Regions from separate parts of the Flavobacterium sp. MMS24-S5 genome, predicted to be linked through region 1. Evidence: riboswitches for the same ligand, from Rfam matches in the RefSeq annotation. Region 1 holds a riboswitch; the other holds the start of a gene.
What was found. A riboswitch is a leader RNA that binds a small molecule or an ion and turns the genes downstream of it on or off. The one in region 1 is predicted to bind cobalamin.
Positions count from the first base shown of each region.

Region 2: another riboswitch for cobalamin. It lies ahead of ACPWTF_RS07900 (TonB-dependent receptor plug domain-containing protein); the one in region 1 lies ahead of ACPWTF_RS23300 (TonB-dependent receptor).

Region 1 is NZ_CP190016.1:5,061,138-5,073,710, reverse strand. It holds gene ACPWTF_RS23325 (cation:proton antiporter) at 1-1,425, shown strand, start outside; gene ACPWTF_RS23320 (NAD(P)H-binding protein) at 1,773-2,222, opposite strand; gene ACPWTF_RS23315 (DUF5074 domain-containing protein) at 2,520-4,799, opposite strand; gene ACPWTF_RS23310 (cell surface protein) at 4,962-6,158, opposite strand; gene ACPWTF_RS23305 (DUF5074 domain-containing protein) at 6,162-7,307, opposite strand; gene ACPWTF_RS23300 (TonB-dependent receptor) at 7,304-9,352, opposite strand; cobalamin riboswitch at 9,468-9,670, opposite strand; gene ACPWTF_RS23295 (alginate export family protein) at 9,716-11,017, opposite strand; gene ACPWTF_RS23290 (porin family protein) at 11,235-11,882, opposite strand; gene ACPWTF_RS23285 (T9SS type A sorting domain-containing protein) at 11,948-12,573, opposite strand, start outside; gene ACPWTF_RS23280 (M4 family metallopeptidase) at 12,565-12,573, opposite strand, start outside.
Region 2 is NZ_CP190016.1:1,744,094-1,756,666, forward strand. It holds gene cobT (nicotinate-nucleotide--dimethylbenzimidazole phosphoribosyltransferase) at 1-1,094, shown strand, start outside; gene tnpA (IS200/IS605 family transposase) at 1,153-1,584, shown strand; partial or broken gene ACPWTF_RS07890 (adenosylcobinamide-GDP ribazoletransferase) at 1,974-2,759, shown strand; gene cobC (alpha-ribazole phosphatase) at 2,744-3,277, shown strand; cobalamin riboswitch at 3,343-3,550, shown strand; gene ACPWTF_RS07900 (TonB-dependent receptor plug domain-containing protein) at 3,579-5,432, shown strand; gene ACPWTF_RS07905 (DUF5074 domain-containing protein) at 5,437-6,495, shown strand; one part of gene ACPWTF_RS07910 (IS3 family transposase) at 6,589-7,072, shown strand; one part of gene ACPWTF_RS07910 (IS3 family transposase) at 7,072-7,949, shown strand; gene ACPWTF_RS07915 (S41 family peptidase) at 8,019-9,479, opposite strand; gene ACPWTF_RS07920 (RNA polymerase sigma factor) at 9,649-10,158, shown strand; gene ACPWTF_RS07925 (hypothetical protein) at 10,145-10,606, shown strand; gene ACPWTF_RS07930 (DUF4252 domain-containing protein) at 10,625-11,200, shown strand; gene ACPWTF_RS07935 (DUF4252 domain-containing protein) at 11,203-11,742, shown strand; gene yiaA (inner membrane protein YiaA) at 11,925-12,323, shown strand; gene ACPWTF_RS07945 (T9SS type A sorting domain-containing protein) at 12,550-12,573, shown strand, end outside.

The sequences.
Region 1 (12,573 bases):
GCGACAAGCGAAAAATTAAGCAAACCCAGTGTTGCCATTTTCTTTCTAACTCTTGTTGTTTCTTCTTACTTAACAGAAGTTATCGGAATTCATGCTTTATTTGGTGCTTTCATTGCTGGAGCAATCATGCCTGAAAATATTAGATTCAGAAATCTATTTATCGAAAAAGTCGAAGACGTTGCACTTGTACTTTTATTGCCGTTATTCTTTGTTTTTACTGGTTTAAGAACGCAAATTGGTTTGTTGAACGAGCCTTATTTATGGAAAATTGCAGGGTTAATTTTTGCTGTAGCTGTTATAGGCAAATTTGTCAGCAGTGCGCTTGCAGCAAAATTTGTGGGACAAAACTGGAAAGACAGTTTATCGATTGGAGCTTTAATGAATACAAGAGGTTTAACTGAGTTAGTGGCTTTAAATATTGGTTATGATCTTGGCGTATTGAGTCCAGAATTGTTCTCTATGTTTGTAATTATGGCGTTGGCTACAACATTTATGACGGGGCCAACATTGGATTTAATCAATTGGCTTTTTAGATCTAGCAAACCAGAAACCGAAGAAGATATTGCATTAAAAAACAAGTACCGAATTTTATTGTCTTTTGATAGACCAGAATCTGGAAGGGCTTTACTTAAAGTTGCGGACGGATTAACCAATAAACGTTCTGAAAGCGCTGAAATTACTGCCATGCACTTTCTTCCTACAGAAGAATTACATCACTACAACACAGATGTTTACGAAGACGAAAAGTTTAAAGATATTGTAGAAGAATCTGTTGCTTTAAACCGAAATATCACTACTATGTTTAAGGCATCTTCTGATATTGATAACGAAATTGTAAATGTGGCCAACAAAAGCAAACATGATTTATTATTGGTTGGAATTGGGCAATCTATCTATCAAGGAAGTTTATTAGGAAGAGTGCTTGGATTTACAACTCGAATTATCAATCCTGAAAACATATTAAATACCGTAACTGGAAAGGAAAACATTTTAGAATCTGCTCCTTTTGATGATGGAACAAGACAAATTATTGCAAAATCACATATTCCTGTTGGAGTTTTGATTGACAAGGATTTGGCCGAAATCAACACGATTTTCATTCCGCTTTTTAGTTTAAAAGATTGGAGTTTTATTCAGAACTATGTTCAGAAATTTATTCAGAATATCAATGCGAGAATTGAAATTTTGGATGTTGAAGGCAAAATTATGGCCGATCTGGACACGAAAGAACAAATTAGGCTAATGGAACAAGCTGCTCCAAACCAGCTAACTCTAAGAAAAGAACAATCTATTGAAAAAGATTTTCTTGACCAACAAGATCTTATGCTGATTTCTATTGATGGATGGAAACATTTGGTAGAGAATAAAAGCCCTTGGCTGGCAAATATACCTTCTACTTTAATTCTTTCTGAAGATAAAAAATAGCTTTTAAATTATGAGTTATGAGTTAAGAGTTATAAGTTGTAGTTGCAAATAGGTCAACTCTTAACTCTTAACTCATAACTCATAACTCATAACTCATAACTCATAACTCTTAACTCTTAACTCTTAACTCTTAACTCTTAACTCATAACTCATAACTCATAACTCCAGAATTCTATTCAGTTCAAGTGTTGTATTTCCTGATGGAAGTGCTTTTGGAGCTTTTACTAATTTTTGAGCTAAATATGCAGTTGTGATTGGTTTCAAGTTTTTAAAAAGTCCGAGGGCGTTGAAGAATTTAATGACTTTTACTGAAATTTTTTCGCCCAAACGATCTGTATTTTCTCGAATTAAAGCTGCTCAGGTCTGAAAATGATGTATTGCGAAAAATGAAGCTCCTGTAGATAATCTTCTAGTTTTCCTTTCATCATCGAATAATATACATTGCTTTTTGCCGAAGCTCCGTAAGAAGAAACCAAAACCAACGAATTTACATTGTTTTGTTTTGCGGCAGAAGCAAATTCAGCTGGAATATCATAGTCAATTTTCCATTGCTTCTCTTTTGAGCCCGCATCTTTTAAAGTTGTTCCAATGCAAGAAAAAAGAACATCGCCGGTAATTAATTCTCGAAACGAATTTACATCTGAAAAATCAACAACGTGTTCTGTTAATTTTGAATGTGATTTTCCTGTTGCACGTCGCACAAAAATGGAAACTTCTGAATAATCATTACTTTCTAAAAGCAGATTAACCAACTCTTTTCCTGTTGCGCCTGTTGCTCCAATTACCAATGCTTTCATAATATTCGCAAATTTTGTATCGTAAATATAATGATCTTTTTATTGAAAAAAACGTCTACCAATATGTCGTCTACCAATATTTCACTCCTACGGAGCGTTTTCTTTGGTTATTCTGTTTGCTATAAATATTATGCTTCTCCGAAGCATTAAAAAAGTATTGTGCTCGGTTTTTCTTTGCATTCCAATGGTCAAAATCATTGGTTATGCTTCTTAGCTATAAATATATTGCTCCTACGGAGCGTTTTCAAAAAAGGCTGTCACCAAAGTGACAGCCTCAAATTAATGCAATTCTAAATTTTATCTTTTAATAAATTTCTGTGTATACTTTGCTTTGTCTGTTGCAATATTGATAATGTAAAAACCTTTGGCAAAATTACTTACATCAATTTGATTGTTGTTAATTCTAGTATTAAGGGTTCTTCCATTAACATCGTAAATTACAACATCAATAATTTGCTCTTCACTACTGATATTCAGATAATCTGAAACTGGATTTGGATAAATAGACAAGTGCACTTTTGTGAATTCATCTCTTCCTAAAGTCGATGTATTAACTGAAATCGATTTTTCGACCACTTTTCCATTAGAATTAAAACTAATTACAACTGTTGCTGTTCCTGGATTCTTTGGAGTTAAAACTAATTCTTCGTTAGTGTTAATTTCTGCTAAAACAATATTTTCATCACTATTTGATTTTATCGTTTTTACAATCGCTGCCGAAATATTGTCTTCATCTGAAACCACCGTTTTCAAATCAATAATTGTTGGACTTAACACTGAAACTTGTGAAGGTAAAATTGCATTGACAACTGGCGCTGCATTATCAGGAAATACCGTCATAGCAGGAAACCAATAATAATCGTTTAGAGTTTTAGTATCAATCAATTGCCCTGTAGTATCGTAAGTATGAACCCAGTTTTTTTGATAATGCGCTCCAAATCCGCTTTCTGTTGTGTTTACAATTAAGTTACCAGAAACTGGATCAATACGCAATCCAGCACCGTAAACAATCTGTTTGTACGTTCCTGTTTGTCCAGGAATTGTAGCAAAATTTTCATTGAATGTTTTCGTTGCAATATCAAACTTTACAATTTTAATTCCACTAACATAACTGCTTACACCATTGTTCCAATACAATGCATTTTCTTTATTGCTATAAGTAAAACTTCCTGCATTCCAAGCTCCCCAAGAACCTTGATATTTAGTTGTTGGAATCGCATATTCTGTGGTTGCAAAAGTTTTTGCATCAATATTGATCAATTTCTGGTCTTGAATTCCCCAAACACTTCCATCTTTAGCCTGCGTAACCGAATTGAAGACTCCAGTAATAGTTTTGACAACGGTATTTGTTTTAGGATCAATAACTAAAATTCCTGCGCTCTGTTTTACAGCAAAAACATATTGCGAAGTACGAATCATATTCCCGATTTGCCCCAAGTACTGACTTCCGCCGCCCGTTCCTGCAATCAAGCTTCCCACTTTCATATTGGCAATATCAAAAAGAAAAACTCCGTTTGAAGCACCTATATATCCTGTTTTTTCATCAACACCAATAAAAGAACGACCGTCTCCTCCTCCAATATTATCAAATGCAGCAATTTTTTTCATGGTTAAAGCATCGGCAACAACCAATCTTCCACCCGGCGTATAGTGTGTATCTCCTCCATCTGCCGCCTGTTTAGAAACAAAATAAAACTTATCTCCGTAAATCGTTCCGTATTGTGTAGTTGCGCCAAAAGCTTTATTTTCATTTACATCGCTATAAACTCTATAATTAATTTTTCCGTCATTGCTGACAAAATTTACAGATCCATTAGTGTGGCCAAACCATTCTTCGTTTACCATGAAATAGCCTTTAGTAAAATCTATTGTTTTAGAATAAGGAGCAACTGGAGTAAAAGTTGTGGCAATATCAAAGCTTTCCATATTTGGATTAAAATTCCAGACATCCCAAGAGCCATTTTGCAATTCACGAGTAGAAGCTCCAACACCAGAATAATTATAATCGGCATCTATTGGATCTTTAACCCAATAAGACCAATATCCTACCATCCATCCTGACTGCCAATGATCATTTGGATCGATGCCTGTATAAGAATCAAAATCGTATTCGCTAGTATTAATAAGACCATCAAAAGGATAATATGGATATTTTTTATCTCCATCTTTATAAAGTCCGTTTGTACCTGTTCCATTCAAATCGAAACCTAACCCGCCAATTGCAGATCCATACTGAGTTCCTTGTCTGAGTAAGGCAAAGAAACGCGGATCAGCCTTTGCAATGGCTTTAACCATATCTTCTCCTGTTGCAGTTCCATCCCATTTAAAACCCCAAACCAAAGCGTCAGCAGTTTTACCGTCATTCCATTGCACCACCAATGCAGCCTGATTAGATCCACTTCCAACCCAAAACTGAATATCTGCAAAAGTAGTTGCACTGGCGCTTTTTGCGGTTAATTGTTTTTGCGTTACTGTTTTTGTTTTAATATCATTTCTAGAAACGCCTTGCACTGTTACCTGTGCATGGGTTAGAAATGCAAAAAATAACAGGATGACTATAAAGTAATTTTTCTTCATAATGTATTGATTTTAAAATGTTGTGTTAATCTGTTGTTTGTTTAACACATAGAAAAATCGGGAATGTCTTGTTTGCCGTAAACTTTGTCAAAGTTTAAAACTTTGACAAAGTTCTAGTAAGAAATCACAAGACTAAATCTATCTTTCTATGTGTTTAAAAATTTAGTTAAGATGTAAGTCGTAAGCCCCCGAAACTTCTGTAGAAACTTCTCCAAGCCAGCCTGCTTCCTGATTAATTGCGGTGTAAACTTTTACGAAATCAATTCCTGGAAGTTTGACGTATTTTCCGTTTTTATCTACTGCCCAAGAAATGTCAATATTTGAAGCTTCATCGTTATTGGGCGCATTATCCGCATAGCCAAATTCATACGATTTGCCTACCCAATACGAGCCTTCTCCACTTTGATCATAGAAATTATCTGCAATTTTGGTTCCTTTCAAAGTATAAGAAGCATCGGCAATCCAAAGCGGATAATAGTTTTGATTATGAAATACATTTTGCACTTTATAACCTGATTGCCCAGCATTATCCTGCCATTTAATATATTCTGTATCAAATTGCCAAAATTCATTTCCTGCAACAGGTTCCTTATTGGCATCTGGTTTAAAATAAGTGATCTCGTAGTTTTTTACTGTAGTGCTCTTAAAATATTCGCTTCCAGCAATTTCGTACCATTCGTCTTCATCGGGTTTTCCATTTTTATTCTTGTCATAAGCCACCATAATAATTCCGGGTTCACACGATCCTGCGCGCGCTTCATTGGCTTCATTTCCCCAAAAAGCATTTCCTAAAATCTTAAAATCGCGACCGCCCATATTCGGAATCGTATGATCGAAACCAAAAACTACATAACCGCCAAAACCACCAAGCGAAATCATAGATGTATTTGAACCCACAATTGCTTTTTTCGCAGCTGTAATGATGTTGGCCTCTGTATTTCCTGCTACATATTGCGGAATTTCATTAGTAAACTGCCCAACTGCTGGACGAAAATCAAGTACATTAGAAATATATTTACTGTAAGTTCCCGTTTCTTTGATCACATTAATTGAAGAAGTGTAGACTTTTGACTCTCCATTAATTTCTACTTTTAAAGTCAGCGGATAATTTTTTTGAAAAGGACTAATAAAATCTAAATCTGCATTTTCTGAAATTATAGAATCATTAATGCTCCAAGTCAGTTTTGCAGTGCTCGGAAGAGCTGTAGCAATATTCAGCACTTTAAAACGGTCAATTGTATACGATTCTTTCAGCACTTCTGCAGGAAGCAAATCTTCTTCGTTGTCTTTATCGCAGGCAACAAATCCCAAAAAGAGAATTGAAAACAAAGCGATTTTGAAAAGGTTTTTGTTTGACATTTTTTAATTTTTAGTTATAAAAGCAATATGAGCGGGAATATTTCCTGCGGTTGTTTTCCATTTTAATTTTCCGTCGGGCGTAAAACAGTAGATATAGCCTGTTACCACGTAGTTTTGAGCGTCGGTAATGTAGATTTCTTTGGTTTCTGGATTGACTTGAAGTCCATACGGAATCATGATTTGTTTGTCGGTTCCGTCTGTGATAATTTGGTCTGTAATTACTTTTTTAGTTTTGGTGTCCAAAATTCCGTAACTCACTTTATTGGTTCCCGTTAGATAGCTCCAAGAAACACTATAGTAATACAATAAATCGTTAACGAGACAAGTTCCAGAAACCGGAATATCGAGTTGCATTTTCTTTTCATCTGTCTGCGTATCTATAACAAAAAGATTGGATGGCGTGTTGTAATAATCACCTCGCGAACTCACATAAATATCGCCTCGGCTGTCAATCTGCATGCTGTATAAATTTATTCCAACATCGATTTTTTTAATCTCTGTAAATGTTTCCAAATCAATTACAGATACCGTTCTGTCATAATTTGGAACTCTGTAACCGCCTGAATTCGCAACATATAATTTTCCGTTATGAACGACCATTTGTTCGGGCTGATAACCAACCGTTACTTTTCTTTTTATTTCTAATGAAGTCGTATCAATTTCGGCAACAAAACCAATTTCAGCATTCGGATTTATAGCAACAGGTCCAGAATACGAACTCACATACGCTTTGCCTTTATAAAAAGACACATAACGGCAATTTGGAATATCGATTTTCTTGATGCGTTTTGCTGTCCATTTTTCTAAAACTTCCACTTTGTTAGAACAATTAATGACCGCATAAACCTTATTTCCGTAGATTTTAATGTCGTTTCCAACATCTCCCAATTCTTTTACAACCGAAGGATTTCGTTCTGAATACACATCTGTGGTGTAATTTCCTGTTCTGTAATTGAAAACATCCAAACTCGCACGGTTCATTCCCATATTACCTTCGTTTAGAAGATAAAAACCTTCAATCTTTCCATCACTTCTTGGTGCTGCAACACTCACATCCGAAGAAAGAAATATCGTTTCGTCTTCTCTGCACGAAACTAAAAAAATGGCAATACTTAAACTGAATACTATTTTTAAAATGCTCTTTTTCATAACTCAAAACTGATTATAAATTTGAATGTTCTTCCCGGCATCGGATAATTGTAAATCACTTCATATTGCTGATTCAAAGCGTTGTTGACTTCAACCGTTCCATTCAGTTTGTAATCTTTGAATGTGAAAGATTTTTGAACCGACAAATCGTGTGTATACCAAGGCTGAACTTCATTTACTTTAATATTATTGACATTTCCGTTGTAGCGTTTTCCGACATAAATAAAGCTGTAATTGAAATTCCAAGATTCATAACCCGCATTCAAAATTCCAGATCCGCTGTGCCAAGGCGTGTAGGGAATCTGATCGCCATAAGAAGACATTTCTAAACCGACAAACTTTGTAAAATCTTGACTTTGAGAATACGTATAGGTTAAATTGGCATCTAGTTTTAGCTTATTAAAATGCGTTGCCATATTCAAAACCGTTTCGATTCCTTTTCCTTTTACTTGCCCTATATTGGTCATCATCCAGCGAAATAAATTTCCTGTTGGAGCAGCAATAATTTTATCTTTTGTATTGGTATAATAAGCATCTGCCTGAAAAGAAAATTTATCAAAAAAGCTTTCCCTTACGGGGAAATTATACGTAAAACCAACATCGTATTGATTCATGTATTCTGGCTTCAAAGTGCTCGAACCGATCATGGTATAATACAAATCGTTGAAAGTGGGCATTCTGAAAATTCGTTTAGCGAAAGCTCTTAAATTGAAATCGTATTTCTTAAACGGCGTATAACCAAGAAATATAGCGGGAGTAAATTCGGTTTTATTGGGTGCTTTGGCATTGTACTTCACTTCTTCGATAACGCGAGTTGCGAGTACATTTCCTAAAACTTTAAAACCTTCATATCGATAGGAACTTGCCAGAGAAACAAGTGCAGTATAACGCTGCGGAAAAGAAAACTGTGTCCGAATGCCTCTTCTGGTTGCATTTAGTTTATTGTATTGAAAATCGGTTGAGAGCGAAACATCCCAAGTGGGTAAAATGCTGTACATATTGACTGCAGAAAAATAGGCTTCCTGCTGATAATAACTATCATCAGATTGCACGCCTTCTGTTACGGTTTCTCCTAAAACATTGGTTGTATCTCGTGCAATATAATGGGTGTAATCGTAAGCAAATTTTCCTTTTAGCTGAAATTTATATTTCTCTGAAACGTCTTTCGTTAAAGAAGACTGTCCGAAAAAATTCTTATCAAATTGACGGAAACCATCTCGAAACTTATTTTCTACAATGGCCCCTGGAGCGCCTCTTTCAGAATCGTAGTAATACACTTTGGCATCCCAAGTTCCTTTATTTATTTTTCCGAACAAGCCCGATTCCAATCGGAATGCTTCAATATCGCTATTCCATCGTGTTGCTGTGGTATCGTAGGCAATGCTTCCGTCTTGATTTTTTCTTTTGTATCTAAATTTATACTGTCCGTTTGATTTGATGTATTCTGAGCTTACACTTAAGCTGACTTTATCGCTCAGTTTTTGTTCCCATCTAAAAGAAGGATCGTGATAATTGATGGACATTGTTTTGTAACGAACCAGAAGATTGTTTTTTTTATTGCCTGTAAAAACAGGACGTTTGGTTCGCAAATAAATCGTAGAAGCAGCCGCAAAGTCTTTTGCTGACTGGAAAACTTCACTTTTCTGGCCATTATACATCGTAAGCGATTCCATATCGTCAAGCGAATACTTTCCTAAATCGGTTACGCCGTTTTGAGCATTTCCAAGCTGAATTCCGTCATAAAAAACACCAACATGATGCGTTCCCATATTACGAACATCAACCGTTTTAAGGCCGCCCACTCCGCCATAATCTTTAATTTGAGTTCCGGCAAAATAACGAAGAGCATCTGCGACATTGTGAGTCGCCAAATTCTCGAGCAAAACGCCCGAAAGACTTTGTACGGGAATCACTTCCTGATACGGTTTTCCTTTTAAAACAACTTCTTTTAAAACCCGCGAACTATCAGTCACTGCTTGTGAATGAAGCAAAAAAGGAACAAGTACTAAAAAAACAGAAAATAAAGTTTTACTCAAATTATACATCACGATTTTATTAAATAAACTTTACGTGATGCAACAATTATAAAAACATAGAAATAGACCAACTATCCTAAATAGCAGGTCATTATCTTGTCCTCAACTTCATACCACGAAAGTTTTAAACTATGTGATCGTGGCAGGTCTCCTGACTTATTCCATCTTTAAACGGCCTTCTCATCCGAAACAACGAACAATGGCATTAGTAATGTTTAAAGACTTAAATAGAACTTACAGTAGCGGGTCTGTTCAGGATTTACACCTGATTCCCTTTTAACTATTTCTTCTGAATTGAAAAAATAGACCAAAATCAGCCGCAAAGATATAATTATCTTTTACAAATGTAAATTCGAAAGATTTTAAAGCCTATTATTTTTTGTTTCTTCTAAAATTGATCGCATTAAAAGAATACGAAACCATCAAATAACTCCAAAACGACAGTTTTTCTACGTCTTGTACCTTGGGAAGGTTTGTCATTGAATCTGTAGATTTATAAAATGAAAATGCACCGTTAATTTCTAGCTCTTTAATAGGAACATATTTTATAGAAATATCACTTTCACATCCTAAAAATTTTGACATCGCCTGATTTAAATTATGCTGCAAAGAATATTGTGTATAAAAAAGATGAAAATCTGAACGAAACGTAAGTTTTGAATTTATTGGAAACAAAGCAAACAAATATGGATTCACAAGACCTTTTCCACCAACATCAGCAGGAAAACGCGTAAAAACATTCATATTTCCATTAAACTTCCAAGTAACGCCATATAAAACATCAAAGTCTCCTGAATTTTCTTTCCCTGTCTGTAAACTGCTTCCGCTAATTATCTCCGCTCCTAATCGTAAAGTAGTTTTTGGCAATGATAATTTCACTTCTGGCTGGAAATAGTATGCAAACAAATGTTGCCCTTTTTGATTTCTACCAAATTGCAAATAGCTATTTAAAGTATAATACCATTGCTTCTTTTTAAACTCAATTCTTCCTCCTGTAGTGGCGCGAGTGTATAGTGTTTCTGAATTTGTTTTCTCTAAAAAATCAACTGTATTTATAGAATTAAAAGAAAGATTTTTATTCGAATTATAACTAAAGTTGTACACTAGCATGTATTTGTATTTATTGGAAGCAACTGGAGAATAAGCACTTTCAAAACTTGTATTGTATTTTCTCGTAAAAACAAAGAAAAAATCATGGGCAAAATGTGGCGTATATTTCATAATTCGAATTCCTTCATGTGCTCTACCCTGCTGAGCCCAAGGCGCATCCGAAAATAATCTGCCGTTATCTAATAAAATATTTTGTCTTCCTAGACGAAAGTTTATGTCCTTAAATTTCGTTTCCAAAAACAACTGATAAAAATTTATGCTTCCGACTTTAGAATTTGAATTTGCTTCATCCCACAAATGAATTTCTTGTAAATCGGATTTTATAAACCATTTTTCACGCAAGTATTGCATTGAAACTCTATTTCTCTGCGTTATGTAAAAATAGGGATCTATCGAGTCATTTGGAGGAAGCATATAATTTGAAGTATATTCTGCTCTTGGACGTATTTCTATATTCATCAAAAACTGCTGCGACAAACTATCTCTTTTTTGTGCATTTAAATATCCACTAACTACTAAAAACAGTAAAAAGACAATTAATTTAAATGAGTTTGTCCGAATCATATATACAAATCCTATAGAATTACTATACAAATGTAATAATATAAGTAGTGTTATTTATTCTCGCAAAAAGATTTATTTGTGATATCGATTCAAAGAAATAGCTAATAGGTTTAAAATTAAGCTCTATAATTCGTCCAAAATTAATATTGCTAAAGCAAAAAAACCACTCCTAAAAAAGAGTGGTTTAAAAAAGATATGAAGAAGAATGTTACTAACTCTACTTAAAAAAATAACCTACTGTTATTTGAAAAATTCGGTTCTTCATATCGCTGTTAATACTATAATTGGTGTTGGCGGTTACATCTTTAAAGACATTAGTATAAGAAACATTATATCTTGCATCTGCATAAAATTTGTCTTTAAACTGATAACCCAATCCGAAATTTACAGAAGCATCTACTCCATTTGAATACTCTTTTAAATTCATTTCTTCATGATTATCATAACCTAAAAAGTTATCTTGATATTTATTGTTTGCTTTTAAAAGTATTCCTACTTGAGGCCCAGCTTGTAAACTCAACCCTTTAACAACATAATATTTCAGCATTACTGGAATGTTTAAATAATTTATGGCAATGGTGCTTTTGTAATGTGAGTTTTGAACTTCTGGATCTGAATAAGACAATTTCATTCCCTGCTGACTGTATAATAACTCCGGCTGTACCGAGAAGTTTTTTGCCAACGGAATTTCAGCCATTAAACCGGCTGTAAATCCTGTCTTATCAGAGGAGTTCAATTCGTTATCATCAAATGTTAGGCTCGAAATATTCAAACCCGCTTTTACTCCCAGTTTCACCTTTTCGGTTTGGGCCATTACACCTGCACACATCAGTAGTGCACAGATTATTAGCTTTGATTTTTTCATCTTTTTCGTTTATTTTTTAGAAGAGCAGTTCTACACGAGAACTGCCATTTCTATCTGTATTTTTGTTACTTTTTAATGATCTTAGCCGTGTACTTTTTACCTTGAACTGTACAGTCTAAAATATAAACTCCAGTTGCAAGCTGACTTACATTTACACTTGATGGAACAGCAGAATAGGTTTTACTCCAAACGGCATTGCCTTCCATAGAGTAAATTTTCATTTCAGCTTCACCTTCTGCTTTTTCAGCCAAGAAGATATTTACATTATCTGCCACTGGATTTGGGAAAACTCGGAATGAATTTGTCAATTTTCCGATAAGCAACCCTTTAGAATCAATTGGAGCAGACATATTTGTACAGCCGTGTGCATTGGTTACTTGAAGACTATAACTTCCTTCCCAAATTGTAGCAACTGTTTTTTCGGTTGCATTTGGCAAAGGCCTACCGTTTAAATACCATTGGTAGCCAGCAGCATCATTAGAAGCTGTAATTTTATTTCCTTCTAATGCCTGGATCTCTGGAACTGTGTTTTCAAGAACATTAATCGTTGTAGTGAAAATTTTTCCTAATCCGTGTTCGTTGTAAACCGTTACATAGTAATCTCCGCTTTCTGTTGTAGTGAAAATTGGATCTGTAGAACCATCAAACCACTCGTAAGCAGCATAATTTCCAGGATTTAAAACTACTTCAG
Region 2 (12,573 bases), 2.3 Mb from region 1:
AAGCGCCTATTTGTACCGAAATCAAAGAAATTCATCAAATAAATGTTCCAGATTTTGATTTGAAATCAGAAAACGAAATACAAAACAAATCTGATTTCCATACACTTTTACAAGAAAAAATAGATTCAAAAACAAAACCTGTGGGTTCTTTAGGAACGTTAGAATCTTTGGCCTTTCAAATGGCAACAGTTTTTGAAACTTTAAATCCAAAAATCGTAAAACCAAATATTATCGTTTTTGCAGCCGATCACGGAATTGCAAATCATGGCGTAAGTGATTATCCGCAGGATGTTACTCGACAAATGGTCAATAATTTTCTGGATGGTGGCGCGGCAATAAACGTTTTCTGCAAACAAAATAATATTGAATTGTCGATTGTAGATTCAGGCGTCAACTATGATTTTCCAACTAATGCCAAATTAATCGATGCTAAAATTGCAAAAGGAACTCAATCTTTTTTACACGTTCCCGCAATGAGCGAATCGGAAGTTCATTTCTGTTTTGAGAAAGGAAAATCGATTGTTGAAAATATTGCAAAATCCGGCTCAAACTGCATTGGTTTTGGCGAAATGGGAATTGGAAATACTTCAACCGCTTCTGTTTTAATGAGCCTTTTAACCGGTTTTCCTATTCAAGAATGTATCGGAAAAGGAACTGGAGTTGAAAACGAAAAACTGCTTTTAAAGCAAAATTTACTTAAAAAAGCATTAGATAATTATTCCGGTCAAACCGAATTAATCTCGCAACTTTCCTATTTTGGCGGTTTTGAGATTCTTCAAATGGCTGGCGGAATGTTGGCTGCTTTTGATCATAAAATGCTAATTCTCGTTGATGGTTTCATTTGTACTGTGGCCTATTTAATTGCTTCCAATATAAATCCGAATATCAAACAAAATGCTGTTTTTTGCCATTGCTCTGCTGAAAAAGCGCATTCGGAAATGCTAAATTATTTAGAAGCAAAACCTATTTTAAATCTCGATTTACGTTTGGGAGAAGGAACTGGCTGTGCTGTCGCGTTTCCTATTTTAAAATCGGCTGAAGCTTTTTTGAATGAAATGGCGAGTTTTGAAAGCGCGAGCATAAGTAGGAAATAACTTTCTTTTAAGATTTAAAGTTCATAACTTTGAATTTCTAATTAAAGTTATTTATTACATGCCTTTTACAAAAATTTATATTCATTGTGTTTGGAGTACCAAAAACAGATTTCCTTTTTTAAATTCAGCTGATCTTCGTCAAAAAGTGTGGCATCACATGAAAGAAAATGCATTAAATAAAGAAATTTATCTTCATTTCATTAGTGGATATTCTGATCATTGCCATTGTTTAATTTCATTAGGTAATAATCAGACTCTTCAGAAAACAATACAGCTATTAAAAGGTGAATCTTCATATTGGATTAATAAAAATCAATTGACTAGAGATAAATTTGAATGGCAGGATGAATATTTTGCAGTTTCAGTTTCAGAATCTATTGTAGATAAAGTTCGGGATTATATTAAAAATCAAGAAGAGCATCATAAAAAGAAAACATTTCAAGAAGAATATGAAGAATTTATGACCAAATTTGGATTTAAACAATCTTAAGAAAAATTTGGCTAAAGCCAATCTTTGTCCTTATAAATAAACCAACATCTAAAGATGTTGGCAATTCATAGAAATTATTCTTTTAAAATTTTACTTTTAAATTGCCTCCAGATTTATCTGGAGGTTATAAATTTGCTCCTAAAGAGGGCTTTAGCCAAACAATCATAATCAAATGAAATGTGAAGAATTTTAGTCAATTTTGGATGTAAGCAATCTCAATAAAATTTGGCTAAAGCCAATCTTTGTGCCTTAAATAAACCAACATCTAAAGATGTTGGCAATTCATAGAAATCATTTTTTTAAAATTTTATTTTTGATTTGCCTCCAGATTTATCTGGAGGTTATAAATTTGCTCCTAAAGAGGGCTTTAGCCAAACAATCATAATCAAATGAAAAAAGAACTACATATTTTCTTCACCTGTTTAATGTTTTACACCAGAATTCCGTGTCCAAAAAACATTACACATCATCCAGATTATTTAAATAAAGCCACAAGATATTTCCCTTTTATTGGTTGGATTGTTGGGAGTATTTCCTTTCTGGCTTTTTATCTTTTTTCATTTTTTCTTTCAACGGAAATTGCTATTATATTGTCAATGATTACTTCTATTTTAACAACCGGAGCTTTTCACGAAGACGGATTTGCCGATGTCTGTGATGGTTTTGGCGGAGGCTGAGCCAAAGAAAAAATCTTAATGATTATGAAAGACAGCGCTATTGGTGTTTATGGAGCAATCGGATTGGTTTTGCTTTTTCTCTTAAAATTCAAACTTCTTTCAGAATCCATTCTACTTTTCACCAATAACATTTTATTAATTTTTCTTTTGTTCATTTCTGCTCATTCACTAAGTCGTCTGGCAGCAATAAGCATTATTTTTACACACGAATATTCTCGTGATGATGCTTCAAGCAAAAGCAAACCAATCGCTAAACAATATACTTGGAAAGAAGTTTTTGGATCATTCTTTTTTGGATTAATTCCGCTGCTTGTATTTTCTTATTTTGATTTAAAATTTCTTCTGGCTATAATTCCCGTTTTTATAACTCGATATTTTTTAGCTCGATATTTTCAGAAATGGATTGACGGTTATACAGGAGATTGTCTTGGCGCTACACAACAGGTTTGCGAAGTGATATTTTATTTAAGCATTTTATTTTTATGGAAATTTATCTAGTTCGCCATACCGAAACCATCTGCGAAAAAGGAATCTGTTATGGACAATCAGATGTTGATATTGCAACGCCATTTGATGAAATTTTCGGCAGAATTATTTCTGAGCTTCCTTCAGAGGCCATTATCTTCTCTAGTCCTTTAAAGCGCTGTGTTATTTTAGCAAAACACATTCAAGAAAATATTAAAAGTATTTCTTATCACGAAGACGAACGCTTAAAAGAAATGAATTTTGGCGATTGGGAATTGAAAAGCTGGAACGAAATTCCGTCTGAAGAACTCAACCCGTGGATGGAAGATTTTGTGAATATCAAAGTTTCAAACGGAGAATCTTTTGTTGAATTACATGAAAGAGTTGGTAATTTTTTATCTGATACCATTTCAAAAACAAACCAGCCAATTGTAATTGTTGCTCATGCCGGAATCATCAGAAGTATTTTATGCTATCAGAGTTCATTGCCGTTAAAAGAAGCTTTCAATAATAAAGTTGATTTCGGAGAAGTTATAAAAATCGATTTTTAATGCAAATAATTTATAATTTTTCATTAAACATAAAACAAATTTGAATAATCAGTATTTTTAACTTTATCTTTGCAGCAAATTAAGGTTGTGTTTTTAATTCAAAAACACATTAAAAGGGAATCAAGTAATTTCTTGAGCTGTACCCGCAACTGTAAGCTAAGTTCACAAAAATGAATGCTTGCTGTAACTACATCACCACTGTCACGCCCCGCGTGATGGGAAGGTAAACAGCAAGACGCAAGCCAGGAGACCTGCCTTTGTAACAATTTATCGAGCTCTCGGGAAAAAGAGTGAAGGAATTATGACTTTAAAACGACTTCTTGCTTTTTGTTCATTTGTAATGTGCCAGATTCTTTCGGCGCAGAGTGATTCTATTACCAGCTTGAAAGAAGTATTGGTTTCAGACAAAAATTTAAAAAACTATTCGGTTTCACAATCTGTTTTAAAATTAAACGATTCTGTTATTGGCAAAAACGAAGCTCTTCTAACCGATTTATTAAACTTTAATTCTACGATTTACTTTAAAGAATACGGTCGCGGAATGTTATCTACCGTCGCTTTTAGAGGAACAACTTCTTCTCAGACCGCAGTAATATGGAACGGAATTAACATTAATTCCCAAATGAACGGAAGCACCGATTTTAATACCATTTCAGGTTCCGATTACAATTCGATAAGCGTAAAAGCGGGTGGCGGAAGCGTGATTTACGGAAGCGGTGCAGTTGGAGGAACAGTGCATTTAAACAACGATTTGTTGTTTTCTAATCGTTTTGAGAATAATTTAAGACTAGATTACGGTAGTTTTAATACGATTGGGATTAATTATAAAACTTCTATTTCAAACAAAAAATGGAGTGCCCAAATTGGATTATCAAAAAACAGCTCAACAAACGATTATAAATATCTGAATCAGTACAACTGGAAAGGCGAACAGCGCTGGAACCAAAATGGCCAATATGATATTATTACGGTAAGCGCCAATGCGGGTTATAAAATTAATGCCAAAAACATTCTAAAATTATATACCCAAACCTCAAATACAGATAGAAATACTTCTTTAGTTTCCGAATCGGAAATGAAAAGTAAGTATGTTAATGGTTTTAATAGAAACTTACTAGAATATGACGGTAACTTTGGGAAGTTTACTACCAATTTAAAAACTGCTTATATTTTCGAGAACTATCAATATTATGCCGATAATTCGAGTAATATTTATACTTACGGAAAAACAGAGAGCTTTATTACAAAAGCAGACTTAGGATATCAATTATTCAAATCATTGCAAGTAAACGGAATTTTGGACTATAATCGAACTAAAGGATATGGTTCTGGTTTTGGTGATAATGTGAGAGAAATAAGTTCTGCCGCTTTGCTTGTTAAACAAGACGCTTCAGTTAATTGGAAAAACGAATTTGGCATTCGAAAAGAATTCACAGACAACTACCAATCTCCTGTCCTATTTTCAGTTGGTTCTTCTTATCAGTTTGGGAAATTATATAATTTGAAATTAAATGCATCACGAAATTTCAGAATACCAACCTTCAATGATTTGTACTGGGAAGAAGGCGGAAATCCAGACTTAAAACCTGAAAGCTCCTATCAAGCAGAAATAGGCAATGTTTTTACTTTTCAAAATTTTAATATAACGCAGACCTTTTATTACATGAAAATAAAAGATTTGTTGAGATGGGTTCCTGGAACAAATGGAATTTGGATGCCACAAAATACAGACAAAGTAAATAGCTATGGAGCAGAAACATTGTTGAGTTGGAAAAAAAATTATGGCAAAAACAACTTGACTGCAAATGCAACTTATGCTTATACCATCTCAGAAAATGTTGAAACCAAAAAACAATTATTTTTTGTTCCTTTTAATAAAGTCACAGCTTCTGTTGCTTACTCAAGAAAAAACATTTCTGCCTATTATCAATTTCTTTATAATGGCTTTGTCTATACGCAATCTGACAACAATCCTGATAAAATTGTTGATGCCTACAATGTATCAAATATTGGAATTGATTACGATTTTAAACTTTTGTCTTCTTTTAAAGTAGGATTTCAAGTTCTAAATCTTTGGAATACATTTTATCAAAGTTTAGAATATAGACCAATGCCAGGAAGGAATTTTAATTTGTACTTAAACCTTAAATTTTAATATAATGAAACTAACTAGATTATTTTTAGTAGCACTTAGCGTTTCGCTTTTTGTTTCTTGTTCTAATGACGATGACTCCAATGATCCAAAAGGAGTTTATGATGATGGAATTTTCATCTTAAATGAGGGAAATTTTACTGATGGAGGTTCTGTTTCTTTTGTTAGTGACGATTTAAATACTTTCACAAAAGATGTATACAGTACTGTAAATGGTTCTGATTTTGTTGGAAAATATCTTCAGAATATCTTTTTTGATGGAGATAAAGCATACATCATTGCTGGAGGTTCTAATGTTATAAATGTAGTAAATCGTTATACATTTAAACTTGAAGCAAAAATTGAGACTGGATTAATTACTCCTAGATACGGTGTTGTAAAAGACGGAAAAGCTTATGTAACTAATGCTAATACTTATGCATCGAACACAAACCCAGCTGGTAATACAGATGATTTTATAGCTGTTATCAATTTAGCTACAAACAAAGTAGAATCTACAATTGCTTTAAACGCAACGGCTAACCATATTGAAGTTTACAACAATAAGCTATATGTAACTGAACCTTACAATAACGATAAATTACTTGTAGTAAATCCAGCAACAAACAAGCTTGAAACTTCTTTAGCTATTGGTTTAGGAGCAGATACAATGGAAATTAAAGATGGTGTTTTATACACTATTAGAAGCTCATACGGAGAAAGAAGTGAAATTATAAAAGTAAAATTATCTGACAATTCTATCAGCAAAATTACTTTTCCAGAATCTCTTGATGGAGTTAGAAACCTAGACATTTACAACAATAAAATATACTACACTCTAGAAACTGCAGTTTACGCTATGGATTACACCGCAACATCAGCTTCTACAACTCCAATTTTCGAATACAGCTCAACTTCTGAGTACGGAAAAATGTATGGTTTTGCTGTAAAAGATGATAGAATCTTTATTGCAGATGGTGGTGATTTTGCTTCAAGCAGTAAAGCTTATATTTATAATTTAAGCGGAAGCTTATTAAAAGAATTAACTGTTGGTTTAGGTCCAAATGGATTCTACTTTAACGATTAATTTTACCCTTAGAATTAGTTTTTGTTTTTTTATGGAAAAGGCTTTCATCATGCACTGCCCCCAAAAAGTTAGACGCTATTTGGGGGCATTTTTATGGAAAGAAAAGTCAAGCACAGCTATGAATTCAAACTTGAGTGTGTAGAATTAGTAGTTGTTAAACATTATTCATTTGCATTAGCATCTAGCGAGAAAGGAACCAGCAAATCTAATATACGCAAATGGGTCAGTTTTTACAGGGAATATGGAAGGGCAGGTTTAATGTCACGAAAAAATCAGGTTTATCCGATTGGTTTTAAATTAAAGGTTTTAAAGTCAATTTGCAGGGATTCATTATCTTTAAGAGAAGCTCGTTTGCGATTTAACATTCCTTCGGATTCAATTATCATTAAATGGAAAAAAGATTTTGCTAATTTTGGTTTAGAAGGATTAAAACTAAAACCAAAAGGGAGACCAAAATCTATGAGTGATTTTAAAGATAAAAAAAGTAAATCTGAAAAACCTTTAACCAGGGAAGAAGAACTTCTGTTGGAGAATGAAGCATTACGCTGTGAAATTGATTATCTAAAAAAGTTACAAGCCTTAATTCAAGCCGAAGAAAAAGCCAAAAATCGCAAGTCATAATGGAATTAAGGCATCGCTATGATTTAAAATTACTTTTAAATTGCAGTAATGTGGCGCGCAGCAGTTTTTATTATTATCAAAAACAGAGTAAAACAGCTGATAAATACAAAAAAGTAAAAGAACTTATAAAATCAATTTATTCTAAGCATAAGGGGCGTTACGGATACAGGAGGATCACTAGTGAGTTAAAGCTTCAAGGGATAATCATCAATCATAAAACAGTTTTAAGGCTAATGAAATCGTTGGGATTAAAAAGCCTGATCAGAGTTAAAAAATATAAATCCTATAAAGGAGAACAAGGCAGGATTGCCCCAAATATTCTGAGCAGAAACTTTAAAGCATCAGTGCCTAATCAAAAATGGGCGACCGATATAACTGAATTTAACGTCTCAGGAAAAAAATTATATTTATCACCAATAATTGATTTGTTTAATGGAGAAATAGTTAGTTATGAACTGGCTGAAAGACCTGTATTTAATCAGGTAGCCGTGATGCTTGAAAAAGCATTTAAGAAAATACCCGACAATACTAATTTAACGCTGCACTCTGATCAAGGATGGCAGTATCAAATGAAACAGTACCAATGCTTATTAAAAGAAAAAGGAATTAAACAGAGTATGTCCAGAAAAGGAAATTGTCTTGACAATGCAATTATTGAAAACTTCTTTGGAACATTAAAATCAGAGTTGTTTTATCTTAAAAAATACAGTTCCATTGGTCAATTAAAACAGGAGATTATTGAGTATATTAATTATTATAATAATGACAGAATAAAACTTAATCTAAAAGCAATGAGCCCGATACAATATCGAGCTCATTATTATAAAACTTAATTATTAATTTGTCTAAACTTTTGGGTGCAGTCTATCACTGAAAGCCTTTTCTATTTATTACAAGATTTTTTAAAAATTCTTTGGAGCATTTTGAAAATACATTCCGTGTCTTAATCCGTTTATAATTTTTGAATCGGTCAAATAAGGATGTTCTGGTTCAGAATCGTTTAGAACTCTTCTAGCAGAAACACCTGTAATTTTTGAAATAGCTAGATTAAGCAAAGGTTCAGACGTTTCTCCTAAAACTCCATAAGTATCCAAATATTCTCTTTGTACATAAGTAGGCTGCAAACCTTGAGTATAATCTCCAAAACCTGCAGAATTTGAAATTTTAAATACTAAAGGTTGCATTGCATATTTATGATTTGGATTAATTCCTTTTTTAGTAAATAAAGTTTCTGAATCATAAATGGTATACGATCCCACATTTTTACCTGTCGTAGTTTCTCCAATCTGAACGACATTAATATAAGGCGTTAATCCGTTAACAACCAATTCGCTGGCAGATGCTGTACTAGCCGTTGTGATAATATAAACTGTAGTTAGGTTTAAGCTATTTAGCGCTTTTCCTTCAATATTATTTACAAATCTGTAATTCAAACTTTCCAAATCATCAGCAGTCATATCTTTCATCCACTTTGTATTGAACTGCGTTTTAGCAAAAATCTGATTGTCAAACTGTCCTGTAATCATACTAGAAAGTCTAATAGAAGATGTAACAGATCCTCCTCCATTATATCGAAGATCTAAAACTAAATCTGTTATTCCTTGCGATTTGAATTCGCCAAAGGCCTGATTTAATTTATCGTCATATCCAGGATAAAAACCATTATACAATAAATAACCAATTTTATGGCTACCAGAAGGAATCACTTTACTGATTAAAATAGGATTTTCTTCTAAAACAGTTTTCGTCAAATCAACCGATTTTCCATTCAAAACATAACTGCTTCCATTATAATCTGCCAAGTTTAGCGTATAACTATCCTTATTCAATAATAATTCTTGATAATTTGAAACCGTAAGTTTCACACCATTTACACTCGTAAATAAATCACCACGCTTAATTGCTTTAGTAGAAGCATCAGAATTTGGAATAATATATCGTACAAAACCTACTACATCATTCGATCCTGAAGATACGCGACTCAATCTAAAATCGACACCATTATTTTTTGTAACACCGCTTAACTCCTGTTCTAAAACAGTATAATCTTCAACAATCCAACTGAAACGGTCAATGGCATCGCCGTTTGGATATTTGCTCACTGGCTTGTTCAATAAATCTTCAAACAAATCCTCTGGATGAGAATATCCTCTTAAAAACTGATTAAAATTGGGTTGCAAATTACGTCCATCTGCTAGATTGGGCACATCGGCCTGCCATAAGTAGACTTCATTTAGTCCTCTCCAAATAAAATTATTAATCTGCAAGTCTGCTGGAGCTGCAACATCATCTTGATCTTCACATGACTGTAAAGAAAATGCGAATAAAAAGAGAAGAAGAATACTCTTTAAATTTGTTTTCATATCGTGTAGGTTATCTATATTCTGAATAAACGTAAAAGTAGTATCTTTAGTTTTAGCTTTATCCTTAAAGCAGTATTTTTTTTACATAAAAAATATTTTCTTTTTTGTTGTAACAAATATAATTGTATCTCGTCTTGAATATATAAGCTAACGATTAACCATCAGATTAATGAACCAAATTGTATTTATAGAATTAATAAATCCTTTTAAAGACAAAGTTTTTCGTCTGGCAAAAAGATTGCTTACTAGCACCGAAGAAGCAGAAGATGCAACTCAGGAAGTAATGGTAAAATTATGGAACAAAAAAGACAATCTGCAAAGCTATAATAGCGTAGAAGCATTGGCGATGACTATGACCAAAAATTATTGTCTCGATCAGCTAAAATCTAAAAGAGCTAGCAATCTGCAAATTGTCCACAACAACTTTACCGATCGGCAGCCTCAATTGGATAAAAAACTGGAAGATCAAGACAGTTTAGAATGGGTTGAAAAAATTATAAATGAGATGCCCGAACAAATGCAATTATTAATTCAGCTACGAGATGTGGAGCAATATGAATTTGAAGAAATAGCCAAAATCGTAAATATGAACGAAACAGCAATACGAGTGGCACTTTCTAGAGCGAGAAAAAAAATTAGAGAATCAATGACAAATACACACCTTTATGGAACTAAATAAAATAGAAAATATATTAGAAAAATACTTTCAGGGAGAAACTTCTATTGCTGAGGAAAATCAATTAAAAGAATATTTCTCTTCACCAAATGTTGCGCAGCATTTGGAGCAATACAAACCTATGTTTGGATATTTCTCTCAAGCAAAAGAACAGAAATCAACGTATGAAATTCCACTACAATCTAAAAAACGTAACGTAGCGTGGTTATCGATTGCGGCATCAGCTGTTGTTTTGCTGGGAATTGGAACCTATTATTTTGCGAGCGAACAAAAAAACACTACTGCAGTAGCTTCGAAAACAGAATTAGGAACCTACGATGATCCCGAAGAAGCTTTAAAAGCAACTCAAAAGGCCTTGGCTTTATTATCAAACAATGTTAATGTAGGTATAGAAAGTGTACAGTACATTAATGAATTCGAACAATCAAAAAACAAAATTTTTAAACAGTAATTAAACACAAAAATAGTCATGAAATCAACGATTCACGAATACCAAAAAAGCAATAAACTAAGTATGAGTAAAAATTTCATTATAACTTTAGTATTCGCATTAGTAAGCACAACATTCTACGCCCAAGGCGCTTTTGACAAATTTGATGGTCAAGATGAAGTAACCTCGGTAATTGTAAACAAAAAAATGTTTGATTTAATGAGCAAAGTAAAAGTTGATGCTTCTGATAAAGAAACACAGCAGTATATTGCTCTAATTAAAAAACTGGATTATTTAAAAGTGTTTACCACTAAAAATCCAAAAATCGAAGCAGACATGAAAGCTACTGCCGACAAATATGTAAAAACTGCCGGACTAGAAGAATTAATGCGTGTAAATGATGGTGGAAAAAATGTTAGAATAATGGTAAAATCTGGCGCTACAGATACTCAAATAAGAGAATTATTAATGTATGTTGATGGTGCAAAAAACGATGAAACTGTTTTATTATCTTTAACTGGTAATTTTGATCTAAACGAAATCTCAGTATTAACAGATAAAATGCAACTTCCTGGGGGTACAGACTTAAAGAAAGCTTCTAAAGGTAAAAAATAACAATGAGAACAAATATTTTCATCCTAGCACTTACAGCTCTTCTTACTCTAGGAAGCTGTAATTCTGAACCAACATTGCAAAAGTACTTTGTTGAAAATTCGGAGAAAAAAGATTTCATAGCATTAGATGTTTCACCAAACATCCTGAATGTGGATAAAACAAAATTATCTGCAGAGCAAAGCGAAGCTTTAAATTCGTTTGACAAAATGAATATTCTAGCTTTCAAAGCTGATCAAAACAACCAGGCACAGTTTGAGACAGAACGAAACAAAGTAAAAGCCATATTAAAAGATCCGAAATATCAAGAGTTAATGAAAATTGGTTCTGGCAAAGACGGTGCTTCTGTTAGCTATGTTGGAAGTGATGATAATATTAAAGAGTTTATCATTTTTGCCAATAGAAAAGAAAATGGGTTTGCTGTAGTTAGGGTTTTAGGCGAAAACATGAATCCAAACAACATTATGACTTTAATGTCTGTTTTACAGAAATCTAAAATAGATATGGAGCAGTTAAAACCTTTAGAACAATTACTTAAAAAATAATACAATCTTACTTTTTAAAATTAAGAAAGCTCCAATATATTGGAGCTTTTTTTATAACATCTTCTAAGATTATACTTATTAATTTATTTGCATTTTCATTTTGCCATTAATCAAATTTAATTACATTTACGAACTGAGATTATAAAAAAAAAACTCAAAAATCTAATTTAACCAGAATTAATATGATACAAAAAACTTCAAATGCCTTTATTGCGGCATCTTGGGTAGCTCTTGGAGCTGGAACTGTCGGTTTTATCGTTGGACTAGCAAGAGCTGAAATGCTATTGAATGAAAAAGGATACTATTTTACTGTTCTAATGTTCGGTCTTTTTGCCGTAGTTTCTTTGCAAAAGAGCGTAAGAGACAGACTTGAGAAACTTCCTGTAACAGATATTTATTACGGAATCTGCTGGTTCGGAACATTACTTTCAATCGTTCTTTTGATTGTTGGATTATGGAATGCAACAATTCTTCCTAGCGAAAAAGGTTTCTATGCTTTTGCTTTTTTACTAGCATTGTTTGGTGCTATTTCAGTTCAAAAAAATACTAGAGATAATATGAGCTTTAATCAGGTTGAGTAAAGTTTAAATCAATAAAAAAATAGTATTAGGCTTCATTTAAAAAAATGAGGCTTTTTTTATGTGAAATTTCAATTGTTAGCATTAAAATCAGACTTCTTTTTAACTAAACAAAAGTGTCTCAATAGTATAGTAAATTAAAAATACAATCTTCAAAATATATTTTCTTACAAAAAAAATAATTTATTCACTTAAAATTATATCTTTGACCAAACCCTAAATATACTATATGAAAAAAATTTTACTCTTTACA